2 linked regions of the Symmachiella dynata genome follow. Each later gene encodes a partner of the first gene's protein in a complex. Links are inferred from orthologs where the notes say so. Each region holds a gene or a part of one and is shown on either strand. Other genes may lie near its edges. The genes, in order: secY and secA.

What was found.
Region 2: the proteins of secY (region 1) and secA are in contact, whole or in part, in a crystal structure (PDB 3DIN), measured with the Thermotoga maritima proteins. The link is inferred for Symmachiella dynata from one-to-one orthologs. Residues at the interface, in WP_004081795.1 of Thermotoga maritima: Glu108, Gly109, Glu110, Glu111, Ala236, Glu237, Arg238, Arg239, Ile240, Thr241, Ile242, Gln243, Tyr244, Ala245, Arg246, Arg247, Val248, Thr249, Gly250, Arg251, Arg252, Val253, Tyr254, Gly256, Ala257, Ser258, Thr259, Tyr260, Leu261, Pro262; in WP_004082002.1 of Thermotoga maritima: Glu261, Ala262, Arg263, Lys300, Ala301, Arg302, Thr303, Ile304, Ile305, Leu323, Tyr324, Asp325, Pro326, Val329, Ser330, Tyr333, Ile336, Lys340, Phe345, Val349, Glu363, Phe364, Tyr374, Ser375, Gly376, Gly377, Glu393, Ile395, Thr482, Ser483.

What each region holds. Positions count from the first base shown.
Region 1 is NZ_CP036276.1:6,742,085-6,755,591, forward strand. The notes cover bases 1,173-4,161. They hold secY (preprotein translocase subunit SecY), read right to left. Parts: upstream 3,352-4,161; coding sequence 1,993-3,351; downstream 1,173-1,992. Other genes in these bases: map (type I methionyl aminopeptidase), read right to left, coding at 1,173-1,792; Mal52_RS25665 (hypothetical protein), read left to right, coding at 3,323-3,616; rplO (50S ribosomal protein L15), read right to left, coding at 3,603-4,055; rpsE (30S ribosomal protein S5), read right to left, coding at 4,159-4,161. Outside these bases: rpsM (30S ribosomal protein S13), read right to left, coding at 16-396; rpmJ (50S ribosomal protein L36), read right to left, coding at 551-667; more of map, read right to left, coding at 1,028-1,172; more of rpsE, read right to left, coding at 4,162-4,638; rplR (50S ribosomal protein L18), read right to left, coding at 4,770-5,138; rplF (50S ribosomal protein L6), read right to left, coding at 5,223-5,771; rpsH (30S ribosomal protein S8), read right to left, coding at 5,884-6,279; Mal52_RS25695 (type Z 30S ribosomal protein S14), read right to left, coding at 6,405-6,590; rplE (50S ribosomal protein L5), read right to left, coding at 6,697-7,239; rplX (50S ribosomal protein L24), read right to left, coding at 7,504-7,857; rplN (50S ribosomal protein L14), read right to left, coding at 7,861-8,229; rpsQ (30S ribosomal protein S17), read right to left, coding at 8,299-8,550; rpmC (50S ribosomal protein L29), read right to left, coding at 8,732-8,965; rplP (50S ribosomal protein L16), read right to left, coding at 9,027-9,446; rpsC (30S ribosomal protein S3), read right to left, coding at 9,385-10,086; rplV (50S ribosomal protein L22), read right to left, coding at 10,188-10,529; and 5 more genes. UniProt on the Escherichia coli protein: The central subunit of the protein translocation channel SecYEG. Consists of two halves formed by TMs 1-5 and 6-10.
Region 2 is NZ_CP036276.1:2,854,869-2,871,978, forward strand. Bases 8,251-12,318 are described here. They hold secA (preprotein translocase subunit SecA), read right to left. Parts: upstream 11,973-12,318; coding sequence 8,451-11,972; downstream 8,251-8,450. Other genes in these bases: Mal52_RS11075 (3-deoxy-D-manno-octulosonic acid transferase), read right to left, coding at 8,251-8,369; Mal52_RS11085 (sulfite oxidase-like oxidoreductase), read left to right, coding at 12,293-12,318. Also shown: Mal52_RS11045 (M56 family metallopeptidase), read right to left, coding at 1-1,821; Mal52_RS11050 (BlaI/MecI/CopY family transcriptional regulator), read right to left, coding at 1,818-2,216; Mal52_RS11055 (phosphohexomutase domain-containing protein), read right to left, coding at 2,400-3,716; Mal52_RS11060 (hypothetical protein), read left to right, coding at 3,831-4,253; Mal52_RS11065 (hypothetical protein), read right to left, coding at 4,530-5,435; metK (methionine adenosyltransferase), read right to left, coding at 5,612-6,754; more of Mal52_RS11075, read right to left, coding at 7,008-8,250; more of Mal52_RS11085, read left to right, coding at 12,319-12,943; Mal52_RS11090 (VOC family protein), read left to right, coding at 12,998-13,453; Mal52_RS11095 (sulfatase), read right to left, coding at 13,685-15,145; Mal52_RS11100 (hypothetical protein), read right to left, coding at 15,188-15,937; Mal52_RS11105 (hypothetical protein), read left to right, coding at 16,885-17,110. UniProt on the Escherichia coli protein: Required for protein export, interacts with the SecYEG preprotein conducting channel.

The sequences.
Region 1 (13,507 bases):
CCGACAGCAGACCGGTTATCTGTCTTTGACACCCTTTTTGCCGGCGACCGTTTTGCGGACACCTTTGCGCGTCCGGGCATTGGTCTTGGTCCGCTGGCCCCGTGCCGGCAAACCGCGACGATGCCGCAAGCCGCGATAACAACCGATATCCCGCAAACGGGCGATATCCTGCTGCACCTTGCGTCGCAACTGACCTTCGGTCAAATAGTCTTTTTCAAGCAGATGCGCGATCCGCGTGATGTCATCTTCGGTCAGATCCTTGGCCTTCGCGTGTAGATCCAAACCCAGCGTGTAACAAATATTGATCGCCGAAGCTCGCCCGACCCCGTACAAGTAGGTCAACGAGATATACACCGGCTTGTCGTTGGGAATGTCGACGCCCTGAATACGAGGCATAAAACAACAGCTCCATTGTGCGAATTGGTTACGCACACCTAATAAAAATGTTTAGTTCGGCACGGCGACGATACGGAAACCATCGACCCTCAAGTCGATGCTGGCCCACGCGAGTCCACCAGCGGTGGCGACTACGCGGATCGTCACGATGGCGTTAACCCTGCCGCTGTTTGTGCCGCGGGTTGGATGAACAAATCACGTAGATCTTGCCTTTACGGCGGACGATCTTACAATTTTCACAAATGCGTTTAACGCTGGCTCGGACTTTCATGACGCCAACCGAATCTCCTGTAATTCAACGATGTTTCGCTGACCGCGAAACAAAAAAACGGCAAGATACACACCAACCAAGGATCGAAACCCCCGTCCCATGGTCAACACGGTCAGCGACTCCGTCAGCCTGCCGAGGAGGGATGTTGCTTGATTTCTTTAGATTGACCCGGATTATAAGCACGCCCTCAGGGGGCAAACAAGTAATACGACACACTTTTCAACGATTTTGGAGCTTCCCGACCACACGAGCGCGGAAATTTCCCCAACCAATCGCCGCTTTGCCTATTTTTCCACCGCTGTGGTGAAAAATCGCCACTCAATTTCACGGCCTGCGACAAACGCAACTCCCCCGGTGGGATTAGAGTGCCGTTAAAATCTGGACACCCTCGGCCGTGAAAGCCAATGTATGTTCATAGTGCACGCTTGGGCGACCGTCGGCTGTGACGATTGTCCAGTGGTCATCCAGCAGGCAGACATCCGCGGTCCCTGCATTGAGCATCGGCTCGACAGCAAGCACCATTCCGGGCACCAGTTCAAAATCATACTCTTCTAATTCGGGAGTCACGAAATTGGGAACCTGCGGATCTTCATGCATTTCCCGACCAATTCCGTGCCCCACGAGCTCTTCGACAACCGAAAACCCCGCATCCTTCACAGTCGTCTCCATCACTTCGGCAACCCCCGCCCAAGTCTTTTGACGCTGCATCTCGTGAATGGCGGTTGTCAGTGTCAACTGACCCGCCGCCATCAATTCTTGCTTCTCTTCGTCGACGCGGCCTACCGCATAGGTCCAAGCGGCATCTCCGCACCATCCGTCCAAGCGACAACCGGTGTCGACGCTTACTAAATCGCCTTCTTCGAGCAGACGGTCCGATGGAATTCCATGAACGATTTCGTCGTTGACCGAAATACACGTTGCCGCTGGAAAGGGAACGACTCCAGGAACTCCTTTGAACAACGGTGTGGCATTGTGTTTTGCAAACACGCGTACCACAGCGTCGTCAATTTGCCTGGTACTCACCCCGGGCGCTATAATTTTTCCAACCGCTCGATGCGCCTGAGCCACAACACGGCCGGCTTCACGCATCTTTTCAATCTCAGCTGGACTCTTCAAAACGATCACAGGTTGGCCAACTCATTCGGTTCGCGCTGATCCGTATGAAATGGAAAAAGGGAAAGCACCCCGCAACCAGGCATAGACCTAACCAACGCTCGTTCTGGTCTGTGCACAATATCGTGACTGGAAATAGTACCTCGCCCCGACGCCAATCCATTCGGTGTGATGCTCACTCACCGCAGCCCGGTCCTCCCCACATGGGAACGTTAGGACGCGGCGCGAGAATCATCGGAATCCAACAAGCCTGAGTAATTCCGCATCACAAGGTGGCTGTCAATTTTTTGTACTAAGTCCAAAGCAACAGAAACGACAATCAACAATCCGGTGCCACCGAAGAAACTAGCCACCATAAAGTCGATCCCCATAACCGAAGCAATGACTGTCGGAATCACGGCCACGACCGCCAAGAAAGCAGCCCCGACATAAGTGATCCGTACCATCACGCGTTCCAAATACTCGGCGGTCCGTTTCCCTGGACGGTATCCAGGAATAAAGCTGCCGTAATCTTTGAGGTTGTTCGCCATATCCTTAGGATTGAACGTGATGGCTGTCCAGAAATAACAGAAGAAGTAAATCAAGCCGACATAGCTAAGGTTGTACAAGAACCCGCGTCCCGTTCCGCTGAACGCTGCCGCTAGATCGGACCAGATCACCGAATCGAACCATTTGGCCAATTGGCCGAAACCAATCATGGGGATCATCAACAAACTCGAGGCGAAGATGATCGGCATCACGCCCGCTTGGTTCACCCGCAAGGGCAAGAATTGACGTTGCCCACCGTAAACGCGACGGCCGCGGACGTGTTTGGCGCTTTGCGTGGGGATCTTGCGCTGGCCTTGCGTCATAAAGACCACCGACCCCACAACCACGACAAACAACACCGCCAAGACTAGTAGTTTTTCAATCCCGGAATCAGATCCGAGGGCAATTCCATTTTCCATGGCCGGACGCAACAACTGGATCGCTGCATCAGGCATACGGGCTAAGATTCCCGCCATAATCAACAAACTGATCCCGTTACCGATCCCATATTCGTCGATTTGCTCGCCGATCCACATCAGGAAGATCGTGCCGGCCGTCATGGTGATGGTGGCCACCATATGGCCAAAGAAACCATTATATTCAGGAATAATGGTTCCCCAGCCGGAGATTGTTTTCACCCAAAAATAGCTTTGGATTAAACAAAGTACGACTGTCGCATATCGTGTATATTCATTGATCTTCTTGCGTCCCGATTCCCCTTCCTTTTGCAGTTTCTCCAAAGGCGGATAAACACTGCCCATCAATTGGAAGATAATCGAGGCGGAGATATAGGGCATGATTCCCAGACCGAAGATCGTGCTCATGCCGATGTTCGAAGCGGAAAACAGTTGAACGATTTGCAGCGCTTGTCCGATCCCACCGCCGCTGGCCAGATTTTCCATCTTATCGGCCAGGGCTTGTTGATCGACAATCGGCAACGGTACCCAAAACCCCATACGGTATACCGCAAGCAGTGTCGCAGTCAGAACGATCTTCCGACGCAACTCCGGGATTTTGAAGACGGTAATCAGTTTTTCAAACATCGTTTCCGATTCCTCTCCGAGGAATGATTATGCCAAACTTCGCCGCAGTTTGTGTTGTCAAGGTGCCGGCCGTCAAGGGGTGCCAGAAATTGGCGGCACCCACATTACAAAAAACACCAACGGCGGCGAACATCAACAGCGGGCCAACGGCTCGTCGGCCCGGTCGACGCAAATTCCGGCGTCGGTGAACTTTATTATCAATATTCCTCAGAGGGAAGCCCAGATCGCCATGGCGGCGCGGCTGCCCTCAATTATGCGTAGATAATTTCAATGCTGCCGCCGGCTGCGGTAATCTTCTCTTCAGCCGATTTCGAGCATCGATGGACACGAACGGTGAACTTTTTGGTGATGTCGCCATCCCCCAGAACTTTGATCACATCAAAGCGGCCCTTGGCCAGATTCGCTTCGGCCAGCGCGGCTGCATCGATGGTCGCACCGCTATCGAAGCGCTGCTCGAGGTCACTGACGTTGACGATCGCCACTTTCGTTGCGAAGCGTTTGTTGTTGAATCCCCGTTTGGCAATCCGCCGCGCCAAAGGAGTCTGTCCCCCTTCGAACGAAATGCGTCGGGACGAACCAGCACGACTTCCATAGCCATTGTGACCGCGAGCTGCGGTTTTTCCGTTGCCCGAACCGGGACCACGACCAATGCGCTTCCGCTTTTTGTTCTTTTTTATACCGCGATGGACGTCATCAATAATCATGAGGACACTTCGTTCCGAAGATTCGTAAAGTTATAAGTAGGTGTTTGGTAACAACAACAGCAATGCCCTGTCGCGATCTGCCTGTACCGAACTGCCGGTACGATTAGACGTTCACGCCTCTCAGGCGGGCGACATCTTCTCGCGTTCGTAGTTGTTCCAAACCGTTGATTGTCGCTTTCACCAAATTCATGGGATTGTTGGAACCCCGGCTTTTGGTGAGAATGTCATGAATCCCGGCGGCTTCGACAACGGCACGCACGCTGGCACCGGCAATGACGCCCGTTCCCGGTCGTGCCGGCATGAGCAACACACGGGCCGCTCCGTATCGACCAACCACCGAATGCGGAATCGTCGTTCCAGTCACGTTCACTCGCGAAGAGTGACGATGACAGTTCTTGTTGGCTTTATCGACGGCAAGCGGAACTTCCGTCGCCTTGCCATAACCATAGGAGACGCCGCCCTTACCGTCGCCATTGACAACCAGCGCGGTAAAGCTGAAGCGACGGCCACCTTTGACTACGCACGAGCACCGGCGGATTTGCACGACTTTTTCTTTGCCATCTGATCGGTTGTCTGTCGACACGGCGAATTACTCCAAAGCCTTAACGTGATTTAAAAACTCGTTTCCACACTCGATTGTCGCCAGCCTCACAGCGGCGAGTTTGCCATCGGGTCTGGAAATGGCATGTCTGAACTATTTAAAAACCGGGTCGATTAAAAATCCAACCCACCTTGACGAGCCGCGTCAGCCAAAGCGGCGACACGACCATGGTATTTGTACAATCCGCGATCAAAGGCGACCTGGGTGATCCCAGCTTCGAGAGCCTTTTTAGCTAACGCTTCACCGACTTTCGTAGCCGATGCGACGTTCCCGCCGTTTTCACCATCAGCACAAATCCCTGCTTCACGCGTACTCGCGGAAACCAACGAACGTCCTGCGACGTCATCGATGATCTGGGCGTAAATGTGCTTATTGCTGCGGTGGACCGAAACCCGCGGTCGCGATGTGGTCGCACGAATTTTATTGCGAACGCGAAAGCGACGACGGCTACGCTGTTTATTAACTTGGGCTATGTATTTCATCGAACTGCTAACTTTCCTACCGATCGGCCGTTGATTTCACGGACCAGAACCATCGCAAACCTTTTAAAGACAAACAGCACCGTATCAGCCACTGGCCAACGCCTTACCGGCTTTCCGACGAACCTGTTCGTTCTGGTACCGGATTCCCTTGCCTTTGTAGGGCTCGGGCGGACGGACGCGGCGAATTTCGGCAGCGAACTGTCCCACCGCTTGCTTGTCAGCACTCTTCAGGGCGATCTGGATATTACTAGGCAATGAGCAGTCGACATTTGCGGGAATCGGCAATTCGACAACGTTCGCAAAGCCAACCTGCAAGCAGAGCTTCGTGCCATCGATTGTGGCTTGGTAGCCAACGCCGACAATGTCCAATTTCTTTTCGAAATAGGTGGTAACGCCGGTCACCATATTATTCAACAAGCTACGGGTCAGCCCGTGGAACTTGCGGTTCTCTCGCAAATCCGTGGGGTTTTCCACCACGAGTTGCTTGGGGTCACTATCCAGCTTCACCGAAATGGAGGGATGGTGATCCAACGTCAATTCGCCGTTGGGGCCTTTCACCGTGATGACGGTGCCATCGATCGATACTTCAACAGCATCGGGGACCGCAATCGGTTTTTTCCCGATTCTCGACATGATACTTTGCCTTCTACTTTTTTACCGAAACCAGCCTTATCGGCTTGGATCCGTCAACTGTTTTTACTTGCGTCTGACAAGAACGAAAATGCCGCAGCAGCGGAGATACCCGCTACCAAATACTGCACAGCACTTCGCCACCGACCAACTGTTCTTTGGCTTCGCGGTTGCTCAACAAACCCTTGTTCGTTGAGACGACACTGATGCCCATGCCTTGCAGGATTTCCGGCAAGTCGTTGACACCCAGATAGACCCGACGTCCCGGCTTGCTGACGCGATCGATTTTTTGAATCACACGCTCACCGTTAGGACCGTACTTCAGATGGATCCGCATTGCACTGCAAGGCTGCTGTTCGATTATTTCGTAATCCCAAATGTAGCCTTCGCGTTGCAACACATCGGCAATTCCCCGTTTCTCCTTCGAAAGGGGTACGTCGACGAATGCGCGCTCAATCGAGACCGCATTACGGATTCGCGTGAGCATGTCGGCAATCGGATCTGTCATCATAATGGAGTACACCTCAAGGAGCATTGCTCCTAAACTTTTCGAGCGGTGCGAGACGTGTTGCCGCACCATCTGTGCTGTATCGTTTTAGTATAGGTTTTGCGAAACGCACCCAGTCTCCGCCGGGCCTACCAACTCGCTTTTTTGGCACCGGGAATCATGCCGTCCAAACAGAGGTCGCGGAAACAAATCCGGCACAGTTTGAACTTGCGGTACACCGCACGGGGACGACCGCACAATGCACAGCGCCGTTCGAGGCGGCTGCTGAATTTTGGCGTCCGGTTTGCCTTTTCGATCTTTGCTTTGCTGGCCATCTCGCTAAATTTCTTCTGGAAAAAACCTGTAGCTTATGAATTACACTTTTTGTATTACGTGGTGAGTTCTCTACGCTGTGCTGCAAACTTTGGAACCCGCTGAAAACTAATCTTTCCGAAACGGCATCCCGAGTTCTTTGAGCAACAGTCGACCCTCGTCATTTGTTGTCGCTGTCGTCACCAAGGTAATCGTCATACCTTGCTGATTCTTCACACGATCCGGATCAACTTCCGGAAACACCATTTGATCGCTGATACCCAGGCTATAGTTTCCATTGCCGTCAAACGCTTTGGGGCTCAGACCCCGAAAGTCGCGAACTCGCGGGAGAGTCAATGTGATCAGACGGTCCAGGAATTCATACATCCGCTGCGAGCGGAGCGTGACCATGCAGCCAATCTCCATCCCTTCGCGAAGTTTAAACCCGGCGACGGACTTGCGAGCACGGCGAATGACCGGCTTTTGTCCACTGAGGATCGTGAGATGCTCGACAGCTTCTTCCAAGCACTTCCGATCTTGAGCTGCCGCACCAACCCCCATGTTGACGACGATCTTCTCCAATTGGGGAAGCGAGTGGGGATTTGACCGCCCCAGGGTTTCTGCGAGCGTCGGCCGGATTTCATTCCGGTATCGTTCCAATAACCTGGCCATTGTACTTACACACATCCAATTTTCGCCACCCACGTCAGGTAGGCGATTACTGCCGGATTGCGTTTGAAGGTCGACCTTCGGCTACACACCGAAGCCTCCGCACACATCTGCTATTTGCTGTTTCCAGTCTCGCTGCTAACCTTCGATTGAAGAATCAAAAAGGGCTGCGTCGCCGGATTCAAAACTGTATCAATGCGATCGTCGTAGCAATCGCGTTTTCGAGAGACCGCGAGAGACCGAAAGCCGGCCCTGCTGCCGCCAGATTTATGACTGAGCGTAATGAGCCTTGGGAGGGCTGATGTTGCCGAGCCCGGCGTCGCAAATCTTGCAACACCGCTCTTTACTACCATCTTTTGTATAGCGATACCCGACTCGCACACCTCGACCGCACGAATCACAGTAAAGCAACACATTTGAAATGTCAATTGGCATCTCTTTTGAGAGCCGTCCCCCTTGCGGACTGCGGGGATGGCCGCGTTTTACGTGTTTGTAAACGCGGTTCACGCCTTCCACAAGAACTTTTTTGCCACCGGCCTCGACCGAGAGGACTTTCCGTGCGGTCGTGCTAGCATCGTCGCCGGCAATGACTTGCACCGTATCTCCACGTCGAATCTTCATCGGTCAAACTACCTCACTTGCCAAGCTGACGATTTTCATAAACTTGCGCTCACGCAGTTCGCGTGCAACCGCTCCAAAGATACGTGTCCCTCGCGGGTTGGCATCTTTATCGATCAACACGATCGCATTGCGGTCAAAGCGGACATAACTTCCATCACTGCGGCGCGTTCCCTTGCGGCAGCGAACAATCACACCCCGCACAACTTCGCCCGATTTCACCGAACTACCCGGAATTGACTTTTTGATGCTGACGACTATCACGTCTCCCAGCCCGGCAGTCCGCCGCCCCGTGCCTCCCAGAACTTTGATGCAACAGGCGACCTTGGCCCCCGTGTTGTCACAAACGTCCAGAAGTGTTTGCATTTGAATCATGATAACTTCCACTGAATCTCAAACAACGCCGTACAAACCCACGCGACGATCACCGTTCGTGGCCAACCGTTACTCAACCACAACCGCGGCACGAACGACTCGCACCAAATTCCAACATTTTGTCTTTGACAAGGGGCGGCACTCGATAATTTCGACAGAGTCGCCTTCGTTGGCTTCGTTCTTTTCATCATGAACGTGGCACACGGTTCGACTACGGATAATCTTACCGTAGCGCGGGTGTTGATAGTTCTTCTCAACTTCGACCCGCAACGACTTGTCCATCTTATTGCTCGTCACTACGCCGATCAATTTCTTACGCATCTTAACCTGTCCTCAACTTGCCTCGAGACTCGCCCGCCGCAGCCGGCAATGTTGTGTCATCAATGCCGGTCACCGCGATTGCGGGGGTTTCGAAATATGTGTCTGTAACCTCTGTTCCCACCCACTGCCGCTTTATGCCGGCTCATACAAACCGTTGCCAGTCGCAAACCGAATTCCGGTCTTAGGCTTCCGCCTGTGGCGCCAATTTTGCTTCTGCTTCTTGCGCCAATTCCCGCTGCCGCGTGATGGTATGAATACGGGCAATGTCGCGGCGGATCTTCCGCAACGCACTCGGCGCATCGGATCGTTCCGCAGCCGCCTGAAATCGCAGGCGGAACAGTTCTTGTTGGGCTTCGCGCAATGTGAACGCCAACTGTTCGTCACTCATCTCGCGGAGTTCTTGCGGCTTAGTCATGTCGACTCGTCTTTATCTGCATTTTGTCCAAAAGTAATAGCAACTCATGCCGTCCAGCGGCTCACGTACCGGGACGACGGCCTACCAACCGCACGCGGACCGGCAATTTGTGCGCCACACGATTGAAGCAATCCTTGGCAGCATCTTGCGAGACGCCGGCCAATTCAAACATCACCGTGCCGGGACGAACAACTGCGACCCAGTGGTCCGGTTCACCCTTACCTTTACCCATCCGAGTTTCCAACGGACGAGACGTGCAAGGCTTGTCCGGGAAAATGCGAATATACAATTTCCCCTCACCGCGGACATATTGTGTCGCGGCAATCCGACAAGCTTCGATCACGTTGGCTTTGATATATCCACCGTCAAGCGACTGCAAACCCCAGTCGCCCAACACCACGGTATTCCCGCGGGTCGCGTTACCTTTTATACGTTTTCTTTGGCTTTTTCTGTGCTTGACCCGTTTGGGCATTAGCGCCATCGCCATCCTCCTCGTCTGTATAAAGACCCAAGTCGATCCACACTTTGATCCCAATAATACCTTGGGCCGTGCGTGCCTTGGCAAAACCGTAGTCAATATGTTTCTGAATGGTCGACAAAGGAATCGATCCCCTCATCGCCTTTTCGGTCCGTGACATTTCCGCTCCGCCCAATCGACCGGAGAGGACAATCTTCACACCGAGCGCCCCCGCATCCATTACGGAATCCATCGAGCGTTTGATCGTACGTCGAAAGCTGGACCGCTTGCTCAACTGCTGAGCAATGTCTTCAGCCACCAACACCGCGTTTTTCATGGCGTTGTTGATTTCGACGATCTTCAATTCCATCCGCCGGCCGGTCAGATCTTCGAGCTCTGCTTTGAGGCGGTCAACTTCCTGCCCCTTGCGGCCGATGATGATGCCCGGACGGGCTGTATTCAAATGCACGACCACCTGGTCGCGTGTGCGTTCGATTTCAACTTTTGAAATCCCTGCAAACTGATATTTCTCTTTGACGAACTTGCGGATCTTGAAGTCCTCGACCAAGAGGTCGCCGAACTCTTTCTTTGACGCGTACCAACGACTCCGCCACTCTTCAACAATCCCTACGCGGAAACCCGTCGGCCGAACTTTCTGACCCATGATCCGTATGCCTTATGTAATTCAAAAACTGCTGGAATAACGAACGAACAACTCTACCGCGAACCGAAACCGACTGCACCTCGCAACCTGTCCGCCGCCAATTAGACGATGTCCGGACCTTCAATCCCGACATGAATGTGCGAAAAACGCTTCCGAATAATAAATGCCATCCCCCGTGCTCGCGGTTGCAACCGCTTGAACATTGGACCGCCGTCGGCGCGGGCATCTTTAATCATCAGACTCTCAACATTACGCGCACCGGATTGCTCGGCGTTGGCCATAGCGGTCCGCAGGACTTTTTCCAAAAACCTTGCTCCGCGATTTGGCACAAAGCGTAATAAGTCCAGACCTTCGCCGGCCGACTTCCCGCGAACCAATTCCGCAAACGGGCGGACTTTTGTCGCTGAAATCCGCGCGAAGCGATGCGTCGATTTGTATTCCATAGCTATCTTCCTCAACCTGTCCGTCAACCAATCTCGTAGACCAATGCCGCAATCGCGGGAGGTTATCTTTTCGCCTTACCACCATGTCCCCGGAACGTCCGCGTCGGTGCGAACTCCCCGAGTTTGTGCCCCACCATTTCTTCTGTGACGTACACATTGATATGCGCCCGTCCATTGTGCACCAGGAAGGTATGGCCGATAAAATCCGGTGAAATCGTCGAACGACGGCACCAGGTGCGAATCGGCTCTTTGCGTCCGGCATCATCCAATCGCTCAATCTTCTTGAGCAATTTGGCATCAACGTAAGGCCCTTTTTTCAGAGAGCGACCCATCCCGCTGTCCTTCTGTTTTTTGACTCAAATCAAACTTCGATGCGTCCGCGTCAGCCGACAATTTCTTAAACGCCACATCAAACCAAACAACACCCGAGCAACAATCAGAGCTTCAACTGGCCATAACGCCGCGACTTACGCCGCCTGATGATTGCCGCCGATGACGACTTCCTTCGCTTCCGCGTACGGCCACCCTTCGCCAACTTACCCGTCGGACTACAAGGATGCCGACCGCCAGAGTTGCGACCTTCACCACCACCCATCGGGTGAGCCACCGGATTCATGGCAGTCCCCCGAACGCGAGGCCGCCAACCCATCCAACGCTTTCGCCCGGCTTTACCAAGCACAATCTTACTGTGTTCGCTGTTCCCGATCGGACCGATCGTTGCCCGGCAACTACTCGGCACACGTCGCACTTCACCAGAAGGCAAAGTGATTTGTGCCCAATCGCCTTCGCGGGCATTCATCACCGCTGCGGTCCCGGCACTACGGCACAACTGGCCACCACGCCCCGGTTGCAATTCGATGTTGTGAATCGTCGCTCCGGTGGGAATGGCCGACAACGGCAAGCAATTGCCCAAAGTCGGTTCCGCATCCGGACCACTCATAACAGTCGCACCCGCCTCGAGCCCCTCGGGAGCCAAAATGTATGACTTCACCCCGTCGACATAATGCAACAAGGCAATCCGCGCAGATCGATTCGGATCATACTCGATGGACTTCACACGCGCCGGAATCCCGTCCCGCAAACGCTTGAAGTCGATCACCCGATACATCCGCTTGTGGCCGCCGCCACGATGACGGGCAGTAATCTTGCCCTGATTATTGCGGCCACCCTTTTTCTTATACCGTGTCAGCAACGACTTTTCCGGCTTCTTCTTACGGTCGGTGATCTCCGCGAAATCGCTTACGGAGGCATCCCGACGACCGGCCGTCGTTGGCTTATAAAATTTGATACCCATGACTGTCTTTTTCTGTTATTTGCTCGAACAATCGAGAATTCCGCCACCGGCCCAAACCGGCACTAACTCTAACAAGACTGCAATCGCGGCCTAGAAAAATGCGATCCGATCTTCGTCGTGCAACTGCACGATCGCCTTCTTCCAACCACTCGTTCGCCCGACCTGATTCTTGGTCCGCCGCGGTTTGCCGATGCGGTTTTGAGTCCGCACTGCAACAACGCGAACCTCCCACAACTTTTCAACCGCTTCTTTAATTTCAGTCTTTGTGCACAACGGATTCACTTCAAACGGATACGCATTGTACCGCGTTGAAATGTGCGTACCCTTTTCCGTAATTAACGGACGATAAACGACCTGATACGGCTCCAATGTCAGACCCGACTTTTTTTCCGCTGTAGCCATTGCCACACACCTTTTCAAATACGCCAGCATCTCGTGGCGAAAACACACTTACTCCGCGGAGACGCCGCGTAATTTATCCAAAGCCGCCTTGGTCACCAAAAACTGCCGCTGACGCAACACGTCATAGGCGTTCAGGTCCGCAGCCGGCGAGACTCGCAAATCCGCAATATTCCGTCCGGACTTCCACAAGTCAACGTTGTATTCATCAATCGCCAACAGACAACTCTGCCGATCCAAGCCGAGCGACCGCAAAACACCGGCCACAACTTTTGTCTTCGGAGCATCAACCGACAGCTCATCCAAAACAACAGCTTGACCGTCCAGGAACTTGCTCAACAGAGCCATGCGCGTTGCCAACCGAACCGCCTTTTTGGGCAGCCGATAGCTAAAGTCGCGAGTCACCTTGCCAAACGTAACGCCACCACCACGACGAACAGGCGTCCGCTTCGCACCAGCGCGAGCACGACCTGTCCCCTTCTGGCGATACATCTTCTTCGTGCTACCAGCCACTTGCCCACGCGACTTTGTCGCCGAAGTCCCGACACGGCGGTTCGCTTCGTACATCACAACCACATCGTGGAGCAACTGCCGGTTCACACCAGGCGCCAAGTCAGCGGGGTCGAACTCATAGGTCCCCACCTCTTGCCCCGACTTGTCGCGAATCGGAAGAGAAATCATAACTCACTACTCTCAAAAACGTTCACGTTTAACTGTATTGAATCAACCGCAATAAATGCCTGAGCCAAGCCGCAAAACGACTAACCCAACTTATTTGTTTCCCGAATCATCACGTACCCACCCTTAGGGCCGGGAACGGAACCCGCCACCAGCAACAACCCATTCTCTCCATCGACTCGCGTCAACTCAAGATTCCGCACCGTAATGCGAGCATTGCCATAGCGGCCCGCCATTTTTGTCCCTTTAATCACCCGTGCCGGATCCGCACTCTGCCCGATCGATCCACCATGGCGATGCACACGCTTCACACCGTGACTAGCTCGCTGACCAGCGAAGTTGTGCCGCTTCATGACACCCGCCGTCCCACGGCCCTTGCTTGTCGCGATCACATCCACATTAGACACGTCCGCAAACAAATCGACAGTCAACTCTTGGCCAACCTCGCAGTCGCAACCCTCTCCGTCCGTGCGAAACTCACGCACAAACCGCTTAGGCTCACAATCCGCCTTTGCCGGCACTTCAACACCTGCAGCCGCACGAGCTTTTGACCGCTTACTCTTAATCGCCGCCACGTGACCGCGTTCCGACTGCCGAGCCAACCGCC
Region 2 (17,110 bases), 3.9 Mb from region 1 along the record:
TATTCCGCCTGAAATGTATTTCAAATTGGGGAGCCGCATGACGGCGTCAAATCCGCGGCCCGGTATGCCGGCAAAGGGGAGGTTGAGCTCAGTTAGCTGGTTTAGGTTGGACAGATGCGCTAACCCCGCATCGTCCCATTTTGCTTTGCCGAGCGACAATGTTTCCAGCGATGTCAACTCGCCGATGCTCCGCAAGCTGTCGTTATCAGCTTGCTCTGAAAAATACATGAGCTTTTCTAATTTGCGGAGCGGCTTTAAGGCTCGCAGGCCGGGGCCGGTGACATGTGTGTATTGGATCGTGAGTTCCGTCAATCCCGTCAGATGGCCCAAATGCCGCGCTTGTGCATTCCCAAAACGATACGAATCGCCATTGCCAGGCTCCGGATAGACAAAGACCTCATACAGGTCGTCGGGGTGGAGGTTGGTGATCCAGGATGTATTGGCAGCCCCCGCTTTTTTGATTTCCAATTTGACTTGAGCACCGGGGGGAATCTCCACAGCTCCTTGAGCTTGGCCGAGATATTTCCAGTCCCAATCGCGGCGATAGTCAAATCGCTTGAAGTACGTATCCCACCATTCGAGTTCTTTTTCGGTGGCGATATACAGTACGCCGACCGATTGGTTTTTGGGAAAATGCAGTACGCGACCCGCTTGGTCATTGCTGGTTGCTGCGGTTGTGGATTCGTTATCGGCGTAGGCGAGTTTGATGGTTGCCAATGGGACCACAACCAGCAGACCGGCCAGCGCCGAGAGGATCACCCAGCGTCGGGCCAGTGGCGAATTGGACAGGCCCCGTTTTAACCGCGCTAGCCTCGACATGATCTGCGAGGAACGGGCCATTGAGATTGCCGCCGTCGCGGGAGGATGTGACACGGCTGCCAGCGCAACGCGGGCCAGCGTGCCGGAGTAGCGTGCCACATCCCCCACACTATCGGCAGCGACGGCGTCGGCGACTTCTTCGCAAGCCATGGAGTGGGCGCTGGTGGCTCTCCACGTTAGTGGATGAAACCAGAGTGGAATCGTGATCCACTGCGAAACGCCCATCCAGATTAGATCGCGAGATTTCACGTGCGTCAGTTCGTGCGCGAATATCGCCGGCAGTTCCTGGGCAAACTGTTTCTTCGCCATTCGCGCCGGCAGCACGACGATCGGCCGCAATAACCCGGCGACGAAGGGGACATCGGTTTCGTTCGAGAGCCGTAAGTCGAAGTCGCCGAAAATGTCGAGTCGGTCGGCGACGCTGCGGAGTCGTCGCGCCGATTGCTTTGGAGCCGGGATGCTACGGGATAATAAATTCCGAATCCGGAGTTGTGCCGACGTCCAACGCATAGCTAGCAAACTCGTGCCAACGGCCCAGACGCTGGCCAACAACCACATGGCCCACGGACTCTTGGCCGCCAATTGAGGGGGCTCTGCGGGAATTGCCGCTGCGGCGGTGGCTACCTCTTCCACGGGCAAAAACAATTCGAGGGGGAATTCGGTCTCGGAGTTGATTGGCGGCAGTTTGGAAATGTCAGCGACAGTTCCCGCCCCCCTGAGCAGGGGTTGCGTCATGGCGACCATGGTGGGGGCTTCGGCCACGGGTTCCACTGCTGCTACTTGTTGTTCGACTAGAACAGCGATTTTTGGCAAGCAGGTCGCCGCCATGACAATCAGCACGGCAATGGATGTGAATCGCCAAAGTTGGACGCGCCAGCGAGGGTTGCAGTGGGCGAGGGCGGCGTGCAAACCCCAAGCGGCGATCAATACGACTGAGAGTCGCAAACAGAGATCCCAGAGGAGTGGCATTTCGATAAAAAATTCTGACCAAGCGCGTGTCATGATTTTCTCCGACGTGATTTTCGAGGCGGGGAGGGTTCGGCCACTTTTTCCTGGGCCAGTTCCTGCAACTGCCGGACTTCCTCTTCCGACAGGTTTTCGTTCTTGATCAGTTGTGCGATCAATTCGACCGAAGAACCGCTACAAAAAATCTCCGCCAGTCGCTGCGTCATTTTCTTAAACGCGGTGGGGGCGGAGTTCTTCGCGCTGTAATAGAATGCTTTGCCCTGTTTTTTGCGGGTGACATGGTCTTTGTCCATCAAGACGCGGAGCACGGACCGCAATGCGGGGTTGGTGAGGGGGCGCTCGACATGCTCGAGGATTTCGGCCGGTTTCAGCGAGCCGTGTTGCCACAGCACTTGCATGACTTCCAATTCACCGGGGGTCAGCGACTTCATCCGCGCGATCCTTTTTGCAGTTGGCGGCCCAACATGAAGAAAATACAACACATCTAAGTGAAGAGATTACAACACTTGGTGGTGCAGTTCAAGCGCAAAGTGAAGAAAAATCAACAGTTTCAAAGGAACTGGAATATGAGCGACGCTGTTTGCTTTTGTCGCCAAGTCCGCCGTCGGGATAAGCTAACCGGCAGCGCTGCGTTCCAGTGACTCCACCACGCGCGAAAACTCGGCGTCGCTGCGACTGAGTAGCTGCAGCAATCGGGCGAGCGTTAAGACGGCGTCGCAGGTGGGAGCAGATTCCCGGAACCAGTAACGGCCCGACACAGCGCTGCCGCCGTAGACCGCTGAGTTGTCGGTCATTGTGCGTGACATCGACTCGGACGTTGCGTCGCAAGAAATCGCGCCGGGGACTTGTGCGGCAACAGATTCCTCCACAACGACCGGTTCGCCGGGATGTTGCGTTTGCATATAGCGGAGGAGCAAGCGGGTGATGTCGAGCGGCGCTATGATTTCGCCCCGTTCGTCCAACACGTGACAGGTGCGGGCATCGTCTTCGATAAGGAGTCCCAAATGCGCGCGGTGTAGCCGGACTTCATCGGCGAGCAATTTATGGTCGGCATCCCCGGCAGCCAGTGAACCGCGTTGCCGTAGCGAGGTCTTGGTGAAGAACAATTCGCAGGGGAGTTTTTCAAAGGTGCGGGTGAGCAGATCTCCGACCAAGTCGCTGCAACAACCGCAGACCACTTTGAGTGGTCGTAGCGCGTGAAAATGTTTTCCCAGTGCGGCTTCGTAAGGGAGGGCAGCATGAAAGGCGCGCAGTTGTCCGGCTTGGCGGCTTGGTCGCGGGTTGGGGCCGTCGGCCAATTGTTCGATCTCGTTTAATGTCGTCCCGGTAGAGATGGGGACGGCGCCGGCTGATTCAAAATCCAATCCGGTCCAGACCGGGCTGCAGCCTGCTCCGGTGACGAAGACGCCCGCAGTGGCTTGCATGTGATTGACGGCGAACGAAAAACAGGGCCGTGTTACTTGACCGACGTCGATCACGCGGCAGCTCATTGTGCGTAGCGCCCGCACCACGCCGACTGCAATATCGGGTGAACTGGGCCGCTCATCGAATCCCACCACCACCATTGGTCCGAGTCTCACCGACGAGATGTCCATCGGTGCGTGCAGTCCTTCGCGGGCTTTGAGCGGTGAGCTGCGCCACAACAGTCCCGCCAACCCGGCTGCATAGGCGGCTGCGCGTTCGCGGTTGAGTTCGTTGAGGTAAATACCGCGAACGCCTTCGTCGGTGAGCAAGCTGTCGCGATGAATACGGTTTTCCGTTTCCTTGAGATGCACGACGGTTCGCGGTGGGATTTGTCCCGTATCGTGACGATGCACGCATTCGCGGCAAGCGGGATAAAACGCCGACAGCCGCGCCAGATGCACCGATTGTGAAATCAATCCCCGTTCGCCGGGGCATTGGTATTTCGTGGTTGGCTCGGTTGTGGGCATCGGAGTCGCTGTCTTATAGTCTGGGAGACTGCTGGGAACGCCGGGAACTGTAGGCGAAACGAAAATCAGCGGTCAAGCAGAGTTTTTTTACCGAGAGGGGATTGGCACAACAAGATGTCCGACGCACACCGCATGCATCTCAAAGGTCCGTGGCAATATCGCTTGCTTGATAGCGACAGCGAGGCGAACGTGCTGGCTGCTGAGGGCCGCATTAAAATGCCGGCCAGTTGGCAGGATTGTTTCGCCGATTATCGGGGAGGGGTGCGGTACGAACGACATTTCAATTGCCCGACCAACCTCGATCCGCACGAGCGGGTGTATGTGATTTTTGAAGAAATCGGTGGTAACGCGACCGTGCGGTTGAATGAAACGCAGTTGGGCACAGCGGGGGGCGGACCAGCGGGGCCGTTTGAGTTTGAGATCAAATCGTTGTTGCAGCCGCGTAATTTATTGACCGTGGATGTGGATTTCCGAGGTGGGAACGAACAACCGGGCGGCTTGTGGGCGCCGGTGGCCTTGGAAATCCGTGGCGGGTGACCCCATGGCCGAGAGTGTTGGCCGAAGGTTCGTTTCACGGATTGCGAAAAGTTGTGTTTGGCCTTCAGCCAAAGCAATCTTTGTCGACCAATTTCCCAGGGCGTTGCCCTGGGCTAAGGTGTGATTGGCCGTTGGCCAAAGGAATTGACTCTGACGAACTCGCAAGAATCACACGCATTTGACATTGCACTGGCAAAGCCAGTGGCACCCAATTGGGATAGTAAATCTTGATGCACAACCCGGGAGAACGCCCTAGTTGCAGGAGCAGCCTGTCAGTTAGGCGGCGGCTTCGATGGATTGATTTTGCTCGGTGTGTGCGAAATAACCGATGGCGATGGGGGCGTCTTGGTTGTCGTGCATGGGGCGGGTTAGTTCGATGCGGGCGCCGTGGGGGAAGACAGCGGCGACTTTGATGCGGACTTCTTCGCCGTTGACTGTTTCGCATTCGATTTGCGGCGCGACGGGCAGGGGGGGGCAAAAGGTGAGGTGTACGTTGGCGCGGTTTTGTCCTGCGGCGAATTTGGCGACGGTGACCCCTTCGACGGTGACGCTGCCATCGTCGGCGTCGCTACGTGTCATCCATTGGGAAACTTCAGGGGCGTGCCACGGCATGTCTTCGTTCTCCGTTTCGATGGGGCCTGCGGTGGGAATCGTTCCCGCGAGTCGTGCTTCGAGCTGGGTGTCGATGTCGCTCTCAGCGACGTTGTCAACGGCGACAGGTTCGGTTTTGGCGTCCAGGGTTTTGGGGATGGCCACTTCACGGGTGTTTTGCTGTCGGTGTCGAAACGTTGTTTCCAACGCGAACACCGCGACCACACTCACGCAGACCACGGTGGCTGAAAACCACCAGGCGCTGGCGGCACTGTCGGGGATCACGATGAGTAGCACCATGAGGGGGAAGAGTGTCAGGAACGCCGGCAGGGCGCCCCATAACCAGTGCTCGCCGCGAAAATCGAGTTGATGAAACAATGCGTTGGAGCCGAGCCCCACGGCGGTTAATAGTACGGCTGTTGCGCAGACCACCGCAGTGGGCGGGGCAGCGGAAAATGCGCCGGCTAACCAGCGGGCGAAGATGGTTAAGGCCATCAAATTGAGCCCGCACCAAAACGTGCCAGCCACGGCTGACTTCCAAGTCAGCCATCGCTCGCGTCCGTCGATCAACTGTCCGATAAACGCGCCCATCCCTCGCCTCCGTGGTTGTGGATGTGGAAGTTGTCAAACGCGGCAGCCGGCCGTTCAACGGCCGGGATTTACTCAATTGTTGGGTGCCACTGCTGGCTTGTCCAGCAGTGTTTTTGTCTGTCACGCGGTTTGCACTGGCGGGCAAGCCGCCAGTGGCACCCTTATTCAGGGGGCTGCTATGCGCCAGCAGCGCTCTTTAGGTCAGCGGCTTTGTCTGTGGCTTCCCAGGTGAAATCAGGATCGTTGCGTCCGAAGTGTCCGCCGGCGGCTGTTTTGCGGAAGATCGGTCGTCGTAGGTCGAGGTATTCGATGATACCTTTGGGGGTGAGCGGAAACAGTTCGCGAACAGCGGCGACAATTTTTTCTTCGGGAACAGTGTTGGTACCGCCGGTTTCGACATGCACGCTGACCGGATCGGCGACGCCGATGGCGTAGGCCAATTGCACTTCGCACTCTTTGGCCAAACCGGCTGCGACCACGTTCTTGGCGACGTGTCGTGCCATGTAAGCAGCGCTGCGATCGACCTTGGTGGAGTCTTTTCCGCTGAACGCGCCCCCGCCATGCCGTCCCCAACCGCCGTAGGTGTCGACGATGATCTTGCGGCCCGTCAATCCGGTATCACCGTGCGGCCCACCGACGACGAAACGTCCGGTCGGGTTGATGTGGTATTGCGGTGTTTTCTCCATCAGCTCCGCCGGGATTTCCTTGGCGATAATTTCGGAGATGACGAAGTCGCTGATTTCGCTTTGTTCGACGCTGTCGGCATGTTGTGTGGAAACGACCACAGCGCTGCAGCGGACCGGGCGGCTGCCGTCGTATTCGATCGTGACTTGGCTTTTGCTATCGGGCCGCAACCAATCCACGGCTCCGTCGTTGCGGGCCTGGGTGAGGCGATTCAAGATTCGGTGCGACAGCGCGATCGGCAGCGGCATCAATTCAGGGGTTTGATCGCAGGCATAGCCAAACATCAACCCTTGGTCTCCGGCTCCGTCGCGGTCGACGCCTTGGGCGATGTCTCCGCTTTGGCTGTGCAGTGCCAAAAAGATACGGCACGATTCCGCATCGAAGCCGATGTCGGTGTCGGTGTAACCAATATCGCGACAGACGTTGCGGACGATTTCTTCGTGGTGAATGTCGGCATTGGAGGTCACTTCGCCGGACAGGACCACCAAGTCCGTCGTGCAGAGTGTTTCGCATGCCACGCGCGAAGCGGGATCCTGCTCGAGCAGGGCGTCCAGGATGCCGTCGGAAATTTGGTCGGAGACTTTGTCCGGGTGTCCGTTGCTGACCGATTCACTGGTAAATAAGTAGTTGGCCATGCGGCACTCCGTAACAAAAAGCGTTGTGGTGAATTATTTGGGGGGAAGTGGGTAAGTTCAGTGACCGAGTCGAGCCTTGCTCAAATAAGCCGATTTGGAGCCACTGATATTGTTGAACTTATCCGCGGATCGTTTTCTTGTCTGAGCCACCGTATCGTCCGATATCGGGGCCGTAGAAAGTTGGCCGATTGTAGGGAACTTTTGCAATGGCAACAACTGACCCCGGCGAAACTGGGGCTAGTGAAAAGGAGAATTAAGCCGCCCGCTTGCCGGATCGGGCTTCGCAGGATGCCGTTTTCGGCAAGACCTGGGATATCAAAGCGACGGTTCGGGTGGTGGCTCCCTGTTGGGCTAAGACCAATTGTTGAGCGCGGCGACCCATCTCCAGTCGCGTGGAACGGGATTGCAGCAGCGCCTGGACGCGCGTCGTCAATTCTTCGGCATTGTGGACAACGGCAGCGGCGTCGTTTTTCAGCAATATCTCCACAACATCACGGAAATTGCGTGTGTTGGGGCCGAACAGGACCGCTGCTCCATAACCGGCCGGTTCGATCATGTTTTGCCCGCCCCGTTTGGTCAGGCTGCCGCCGACGAATGCAATATCGGCCAAGCCCCAACAGGCGGAAAGCTCGCCCAGGGTGTCTAATAAAAGTACCGGAGAAACGTTGGCGGAATCGCCGCCAGTCGAATCGCCACTGGTTACAGTACTGCGGCGAGTCAACGCGAAGCCTTGCGATTGGACCAAGCGGGCGACCTCTTCGAATCGTTCCTTGTGTCGTGGAACCAGGATCAGTCGCAGCTGGGGGACGCTCTTGCGAATTTCCCGGTAGGCTGCCAAGGCATAATCTTCTTCGGGCGATTGGGTGCTTCCGGCGATAAACACCGGTGCGTCGTCGGCAATCGCAAAGGCGCGGCGGATTTCGGTGGTTTGGGGATTGTAGCGGTCGGTTTCGACGGCATCGAATTTAATGGAGCCAGTCACGTGCACGCGTTCGGGTGGCGCACCGAGTGCGCGCATCCGCTGGGCATAGATTTCGTTTTGGATCGCAAATGTGTGCACGCTTTCCAGTAGTCCGCGTACGAGGTAACAAAAGCGGGTATAACCGCGGAAACTGTTGGCGCTCAAGCGGCCGTTGATCAAAATCACCGGGACATTGATGCGATCCGTTTCCAGGATCAAATTCGGCCAGATTTCCAATTCGACCAACACCACAGCCACAGGGCGGAGTCGACGGAAGGCCCGTCGGACGGACCAAGTGAAGTCGAATGGAAAGTAGCAGACGGTATCGTCGGGGAATGACTTGTCGGCGACGTCGCGGCCGGTGACCGTGGTTGTGGTGATCACGAAATGGTAGTCGGGATGTTGGCTGCGCAGAGCGGCGACGACCGGTCGGAGCTGCATGACTTCGCCCACACTGACGGCGTGCAGCCACAGACAGGGCTTGTTGTCCTTGGGTTGGGGCACGCAGCCCAACAAGCGTTCATTCCAGCCGACGCAGTATTTGCCTTGAGTCAGCATTCGCCACAGGACGATGGGCGAGATGATAACCAGCATCGTCAAATACGTGAGATTCAGCGACCAACTTTTCAGATGATTCAGCAGCCAACCTGGCACGGGGCATCCTTTCCCGATGGTGGAGCGAATGGATTGTTTGGCAAATCTTCCCGGCAAAGCCGAGGAGGGGAGAGCCGTTTGTTATTTGTGCATGCAACAGTTTTTGAATTTTTTGCCGCTGCCGCAGGGGCAGGGTTCGTTGCGTCCGACCCGTTTTCCGTGGTTGCGAATCGGTTCGATGGCTGTTTGTTCTGAACCGGCATTTTGGCCGGGACTGTTGTCCGCCTCCGGTGTGGGGGCTGATTCATGAACGGTCGAAGAGACCTTCCACAGTGAGCCGAGGAATTCCGGATTCGCTTCTTCCAACCGAAAGATCGCATCCGTCACGCGGTCAGCGACGCTGGTCCACATAGTTTCAAAGGCCCGCATGCCTTGTTTTTTGTACTCGACCTTGGGGTCCTTCTGGGCATAACTTTGCAGTCCAATGCCCGACCGCAAGTGGTCCATGTAGTACAGGTGGTCCTTCCAAGCGGTATCGAGCACTTCCAGAATCAGCGCCCGTTCGGCTTGGCTGAGTTCGGGGCGATAACGCTCGTCGATTTTGCCCTGTACATCCCGGCGAGCGTCGCTGCGCGGCAGTGCCTGCAGTTGCGTGGGATCGAGTTCGGCATGCAGTTTTTCCTGCGTCCACTGGGAGAGTTTCTCCAGTGGTTGGATATTTTCCGGCGGATGATCGGGAGCATCGTCGTCGTCGCCGTACGCTTCCTTGAGGATTTCGTCCGCTTCTTCCAGCAATTCACCGTTGCGATAAAACCCGCGGCTGGCGGTGTTGAGGACCTCGACGACTTCGTCGCGGGATTTGCTCTTGATGTCTTCAAAGTCGAGTTTCGACTCGAAGCGTTCATTGGCCCAACTGATTAGGCCTTCGCGGTCGGGACGGTCGTTCGATCCGCGACCGGCGAGGAATTTGTTGATTCCCAGGGTGACCGGGAAGTTGATTTCCTTTTCGTGGTAGAGCGTTTCGAGTTTTTCCAGGATCAGGTCGATTGCGTCGGGAATCTCGATGTCTTTGAACGTTTCGGGATCCATACGCAGGCTGAAGCGATGTTCCAGCCAGCCTGCCAGCGAGCGTTGGCTCCAATCCTCGGAGAGGAAATCCTTGAGCGGTTTGAGGTCAAATCGATCGATGGCCTCATGCGCCCGTTTGAGCAGGTACTCAAACAGGTCATCGCGGCCGACCTTGCGCAATTCGCGGTCGTTGGTGTTCAATCCATAGCGGGCATTGGCCCATTTGGAAATTGTCAGCCAGTTCCATTCCCGTTTGTCTTCGGCATCGTCGGGCAGGTTCTCTTCGATTTGATCTTGAATGAGGACTTCCGATTGCCGTTGAGCTTGATCGGTCACGTAGCTTTCGAAATCGTCCAAATTCATCTGTTTGACGTCGCGGAAGTCGAGATCGACGCCCAACTCCTGACCGGCCCAGACCACTGCGGTTTGGTGTCCGTAGGCGGGGTCGAGGATTTCCGCCGTCATGCTGCGGACTTGGTCGGCGACCATCTCCATGATCAGTTCGCGGCAATTCCCACCGTCGAGGATATGTTGACGATATCCGTAGACGCGTTTGCGTTGCTCGTCCATGACTTCGTCATATTCGAGCAAGTTTTTGCGAACTTCGAAGTTGTATTCTTCGCGTTTTTTCTGAGCACCTTCGACCCGCTTGCTGACCATGCGGCTTTCGATGGCTTCGCCTTCTTGCATCCCTAAGCGGGTTAAAATGTCCTTGACCCAATCGCCGGCGAAGATCCGCATCAGGTCGTCTTCCAACGAGAGGAAGAAGCGGCTCGACCCACGATCTCCTTGACGACCGCTCCGTCCGCGTAACTGCAGGTCAATCCGCCGAGCTTCGTGGCGTTCGGTGCCGATCACGTGCAGGCCGCCGAGTTCGGAGACCTTTTTGCCTTCATCGGCCATGCCTTCGCGCTGGGCGATCTCATTGGCGACCTCTTCAAATTCCGCTTTCGGAACATCCAGTCGTGACTCATATTTGTGCTTGAGCACCTCCCAAGCCATCGCTTCGGGATTGCCTCCCAGGATGATGTCTGTACCACGACCGGCCATGTTGGTGGCGATCGTCACGCCGCCCAGACGGCCCGCTTGGGCGATGATGTCCGCTTCGCGACCGTGTTGTTTGGCGTTGAGGACTTCGTGTTTCACGCCATATTTGCTGAGTTGCCGGCTGAGGAGTTCGGACTTCTCGATCGAGGTCGTCCCGACCAGAATCGGTCGTCCCGTCTTGTGCACTTCGCGGATTTCCTCGCCGATGGCGTGGTATTTTTCCTGGTCGGTGCGGTAGATCATATCGGGCGAATTGATTCGCTGCATGGGGCGGTTCGTCGGAATCGCCACGACGTCTAACTTATAAATTTTCCAGAATTCGCCCGCTTCGGTCATGGCCGTTCCGGTCATGCCGCCGAGTTTGTCGTACAGTTTGAAAAAGTTTTGCAGCGTGATCGTGGCCAGGGTCTGGTTTTCTTCCTTGATCTTCACCCCTTCTTTGGCTTCGACCGCTTGGTGCAGCCCGTCGCTCCAGTTCCGTCCCGGCATCAGGCGCCCGGTGAACTCGTCGACGATGACCACTTCGTCTTCCTGCACCACGTAATTGGTGTCTCGTTTGTACAGGAAGTGCGCCTTGAGCGCGTTGTCGATCAAGTGCGGCCATTCCATGTTGCCGGTCGTGTAAAAGCTTTCGACACCAGCCAATTCTTCGGCCTTGCGAACACCTTCGTCGGTTAGATGCGCCGAGTGTTCCTTTTCCTTGACCTCGAAGTGCTCACCCTTTTTCAATTGAGCGGCGATGCGGTTGGCTTTGGCGTATTTGGTGACGTCGTCATAAGCCGGGCCGGAGATGATCAATGGCGTCCGGGCTTCGTCGATCAAAATGTTGTCGACTTCGTCGATCACGGCGAATTGCAGCGGGCCTTGCACCTGCAGACTTTTCGTCGGTTTCATGTTATCGCGGAGATAGTCGAAACCGAATTCGTTATTGGTTCCGTAGGTGATGTCACAGGCATAAGCGGGTTGCCGTTCGTGCGGGTCCATGCCCCCTTGAATGGCGCTGACGGTCAGTCCGAGTCCTTGGTACAGCGGCGCCATCCATTCCATGTCGCGCAGCGCCAAGTAATCGTTGACGGTGATCACGTGGACGTGGCCGGCGACCGCGTTGAGCGAAACCGCCAACGTGGCCACAAGCGTTTTTCCTTCACCGGTGACCATTTCGGCAATGTTGCCCTTGTGCAGGACGTAACCGCCGATCATCTGGACGTCGTAGTGCCGCATCTTCAGGATGCGGACGCCCACCTCGCGGACGCGGGCAAACATCTCGGGTAACAGGTCATCGAGCGTTTCTCCCGTTGCCAGCCGAGCGCGGAAATCGACCGCCGTTTGCTTGAGTTGTTCGTCGGTTAGTTTCTGGACTTCCGGTTCCAGTTTGTTGATCGTGTCCAGCAAGGAACCAGGGACGATCGTGGTTTCCTCGCCCCGGCGGTCAAAGCCGAGTCGACGCATTTGTCGATCGTTGGAGGAACCAAATAGCCGGGTATATAAACCCAGAAACCATCCAATGAAGCTACTAACCGACTCACCGATTTTATCTAAAAATTCCATAGCTCTGCCTATCAAGCCGCGTTGATGCGACCCCGTGTCTCGGAAAGTGCGAGCAAACCCATCGCGCCGCCAGCGCGAACAAATCACGCCGGGAAACGCTAATTTCTTGTAAATTCTCTGCAGCGCGAAGTTTATATCTTGCCGCTCGCAGGGTCAATGCCGTCACTGGCGGCCAGAATTTGCCGGGATGCTTGTCCGCACCGACATTGGATTTTGACACGCGGAACCCTAGAATGACCGGCACTTGGGAAGCATCTCAAAACATGGTCCCAGCCCATGGCAGAGGGCCTTCGCACACTTGTTCCCTCCAGGGCACCGACATGTCTGAAGCGGAAAAATACCAAACCGGCGACGCTCCCGGTCCTCTTACGCACGCCGATGAAGTCATCATCAGCAGCGATACTCGCCGCGAAAACCGTGTTCCTCCCGGCCAAACCCGCACGCGCAAATGGCCCGTTTTGCATTACGGCCGGGTGCCAACCATTGAATTGGACACTTGGGAGCTAACCATCGATGGCCTCGTTGACCGGCCGTTGACGTTCTCGTGGAGCGAATTTGAAGAGTTGCCCCGTGCGCAGGTTTTCTCCGATTTTCATTGCGTGACCACCTGGTCCCGACTGGGGAATCTGTGGGAAGGTGTTGCTGTGCGGGAGCTGATGGACCGCGCCGGAGTGCAATCGGCGGCGCGATTCGTGGTGGCGCACGGTTACGACGATGGTTGGACGACCAACATGCCGCTGGAAGATTTTCTCTCGCCTGATGCGATTTTCGCCGACCGGCACGACGGCCAACCACTCAGCGCCGACCACGGCGGCCCGCTGCGTCTGGTGGTTCCGTTATTATATGCTTGGAAAAGTGCCAAGTGGCTGAAGCGGATTGAACTGGTCGCCGAGGACCGTCCCGGATTGTGGGAGCAAGCGGGCTATCACAACCACGGCGACCCCTGGACTGAAGAACGTTTCGGCGGCTAAATCCTAGTCGTCCATCATTTCAACACATTTCAAAAACCCCAATGGAGCGATCCCATGACTGTGCAACCCATTCCCGATGGCTATCACACAGCGACCCCGTACATGATCGTCGACGGCGCCGGTGAGGCGATCGCATTCTACGAGAAGGCGTTTGGTGCAACGGAATTGATGCGGATGCCCGGCCCGGATGGAAAAATCGGGCACGCCGAAATTCAGATCGGCGATTCGCGGATCATGATGTCCGATGAATACCCCGACATGGGATTCCGCGGCCCGAAGTCTTTGGGGGGAGCGGGCATCAATATGATGTTGTACGTCGAAGATTGCGACACACTCTTTGCCCAAGCCATCGCCGCCGGCGGCAAGGAACTCCGACCCTTGGCAGATCAATTCTACGGTGACCGCAGCGGAACGTTAGAAGACCCCTTCGGGCACGTCTGGACGGTCTCGACGCACAAGGAAGACCTGACCATGGAGGAGGTTGCGGCGCGGATGCCCGATGGGGATTAGTTTCGCGGTGCACATTGTGATCACGGGGTGGCAGCGATTGTGAAACAATCGGTGTGCCGCAGGCACAGGACGCCGCAATTCGGTGGTCCTCTGAGTGAGAACCGTCGAGATTCAGGCAACGCGTCAATTGCGGCTTCTTGCCGGCTGCGCCGGCCCCGATTGCGTTGCAATCGCGGCTACCCATTGGGCGTGGCTTGCTGTGTACGACCGCAAGCGGTCGGTTTGGGATTTTTAGTTGGCGGACGGTGGGTGGATGACGTCCGCCAGTTGCGTCGCCATGGTTTTTACTGTCTCCGCTTGCTTGGGGTTGCCGGCGAGGTTGATTGTTTCTCGTGGGTCTTCTACGTGATCGTACAGTTCCCGGGCGGTGACTTTGCCGGTTTTGAAATCTCGCCATTCGGTGTAGCGGTACCGGTTGTTGCGGACGGAGTAGCCCATGATTTTCGGGGGCTTGCCGCGGGTGTAGGCGGGGCGGGGGTGTTGGGTGTAGGTGGCTGGTTTGACGGTGGTTGCTGTGCCGTCGAGCAGTGGTTTGAGGCTCATGCCTTCCAGGTTGTTGGGGGCGGGCAGGTTGCAGAGTTGAGCCAGGGTGGGATACAGGTCCAACAATTCGACCAACGCCTCGGTGCGCTCGCCGGCGGTTTTTTGCTCGGGCAAGGAGATGATTAGCGGCACGTGGGCGTCGAGTTCGAAGTTGGATGTCTTGCCCCACAGGTCGTGTTCGCCCAGATGAAAACCGTGGTCGGACCAGAACACGACGATTGTTTTTTCGCGCAGGCCCAAACGGTCCAATTCGTCGAGCACCTTGCCGATTTGCGCATCGACATAACTGATGGCTGCATAATAACCGTGCCGCAACTTGCGGGTTTGTTCATCCTTCACGGCACCTTCGAATCCTCGCAGCAATTCATGGCCGTCGTGCATGGCAATCGCCGGGACGTCGCGGGGGGCGTCGGGGTTGATTGGCAGTGAAATGTCGCTGAAGTCGTACATGTCCCAGTATTTTTTCGGCGGATTAAACGGCAGGTGCGGTTTCCAAAATCCGACGGCGAGGAAAAAGGGTTCGTCTTTCAGTTCTTGCAGTGCCTCGACGGCTAGATTGGCGACACGGCCGTCGAAGTACGCCTCGTCGGGAACGTCGCGGTTCTCAGCACGGGGGACGCCGGCTGTATCGGGCGGAAGGTCCCCGTCGACCTGTGCCTTGTCCATGCCGTGCGACGCATAGTGCATGACCGCCGGGACGCTCCAGGAAGCGGCGTCACCTTTGTAATCATCCTGCCGCCAATTGTGAAAAATCTTGCCGACGTCCCGCGCGTGGTAGCCGTTGTTTTTAAACAGTTGCGGCAACGTGACGATGTCGGGATGATGTTTGCGGAAATGCGTGGGTAGGTCGGTCACTCGCAACGTGTCGGGCCGCAACCCAGTCAGCAGCGAGGCCCGCGACGGATTGCAGAGCGCCTGTTGGCAATAGGCCCGTTCGAACAGCAAACCGCGTTGTGCCAACCGGTCAATGTTGGGCGATTTCACCGGAGCATTGCCGTAACAGCCCAGTTCCACACGCATGTCGTCGACGGCGATGAAGAGTACGTTTGGGCGTTCGCGGGACTCATCCGCGGCAAGTACAGCCTCGATGAAGGTCAATACTAGCAACATGGAGACCAAGGATGTTAACCAATTGCGACACGTGTGCATAATCGAGTCTGCTCCGTTCTTATTTCGTCGTCAAGAAGTCGATTAAGGGACTGTAACAGAAAAATCCGCAGTGGCCCACCATGTGGCAACGTTGTGTATGCCACTGGCCATTAACCAGATGCCAAGTGTCACCGCAGCGCCAATACTCATAATCGTGCGGGGGGCATTTCTATAAATCAATCCGACGATTTGATCGTCGATCACGTTGGTTAATTTGTCGCGGATTTCAATGAGATCGATTTCAGGGCCGTCACTGATGAGGGCGGCTTGAATGATCACCACCTTGACCACAGTCCAGATGATCGCAGCTTGGATTTTTCGCATCAACCAGCGAACCAAGCTGGGGAGAGCGGATTCGATACGTTCGCTGCGGAGCAGCTGTTCCCCGGCGGCAGTTAGGCGGCTTTTTAATTCATCGCGGCTGACTCCGTGTAAGGCTTGTGTCATGGCGGAGCTGCCGGCGGGGTTCTCGTCTGTGATGCCCAACATAATGTCGAAAAGGCTGTTGAAGACTTTCCGGCCGATACCAAATTGTTTCACGGCCTGGTAAAACGTTCGCGCGATTGTCAGGCGCACTGCTACAAAAACGGCGAACACCGTCGTCACCACCAGTGACAAGACCACGGCGATGATGCCGGGAAGGATCGAACCGTCATCGGCCATGTAATAAGCGAAGAGGGCCATCAACAAGCCGTACCCTACTGCGGTTAACAACGCCGCCCACGCGAACGTCTTTAGAGCCAATCCAACCAGTCCCAGCAGATCGCGAAAAGTGTCGTGAACGATTGGCATGGGTTAACCCTTTCCGTTTCCATTCGAGGTCTTCTGCTGGTCGCCTCCGTCGCCAGTCGCGGTTATTGTAGCAATTTGAGCAGGATTCCATGCGCGTCAGTTTTTCTTTAGGTCCACAAACCATCACTGGATGAGCGAATCTAAAAGCCTGACCCGCCGATCGCTCAGGGCAAGCGGCCGCTCTTGTTATGCTTGCAAGATTCTGTTGCTTCGCTTCGCTATGAAGGCCCTGGACGGTCCGTTTGCGGAAAGGATGTGCTTCGCGATTATTTTGCGATTTGGTAACAGATGCTAAGTTGGACGATTGAATCGGTTGATGCGGTGAACTACACTGCGCGTGCTAGCGAGGATGAATAAAATGTACTGGTTTGCTGGCGATACGGCAAAGCACGCGTTAAGGGAGGAACAGTTGCGCTACGGTAGGTTGTGGTGTCTAAGTCATGTTGCTCGGAATTGACCGTGTGGCGAATACTGTGCGGAGGCTTTTCCCAGGATGGGGGGGAGTCCGATCCCACGACGGGATAGCCCTCAAAGTGCTTTTGGGCGCAGACAGGGCGAGTAATCGTTTTTTTTGTCACCACCGATACCGTTTCCGACGAGATGAACCGCTCGCGGGGGATCTCGTGGAAACCCTCGTAAAGGCTGGTCGATTCAGCATGTGGGTGATTGATGTCGACAAGGTTGTTGGCAATTGAGATCACAAAAGCCCCTATGACTGAAACGAAGACGATTGCACGGTTTTTCCGTTCTCAGGAACGGTGGCCGTCTCAAAACGTTGATTCCAGCCGATGCTGCACGACACATTGAATTTCAACCTGACGATGAATACGTTTTATTTTTGCCATCGGCAGTCGTGAATTTTCCATCTATGCAATCCATTCAGTCACTCAGTCATGTATGACGGGGCCGACGGGTTCAGCCCGATGCTTTTAACGGAGTCAAGCACTATGAAGAAACCTTCTGATCAGATTTCACACGGCCATTCACGTTCCATTCCGCGAACATTCATTTTGGCCACAGCCGGGATCGCGATTCTCGGTGTTTGTGCGACCGTCAGTTTGGTGGCACAGGATGAAACCACAACTCCGGCCGAGGTTCCCGAAGAACTTCAAGCCGCGCTCGTTCCATTGGATAACAATTGGAAGCAATGGTCGGACGAGGTCGGGGCTGAAA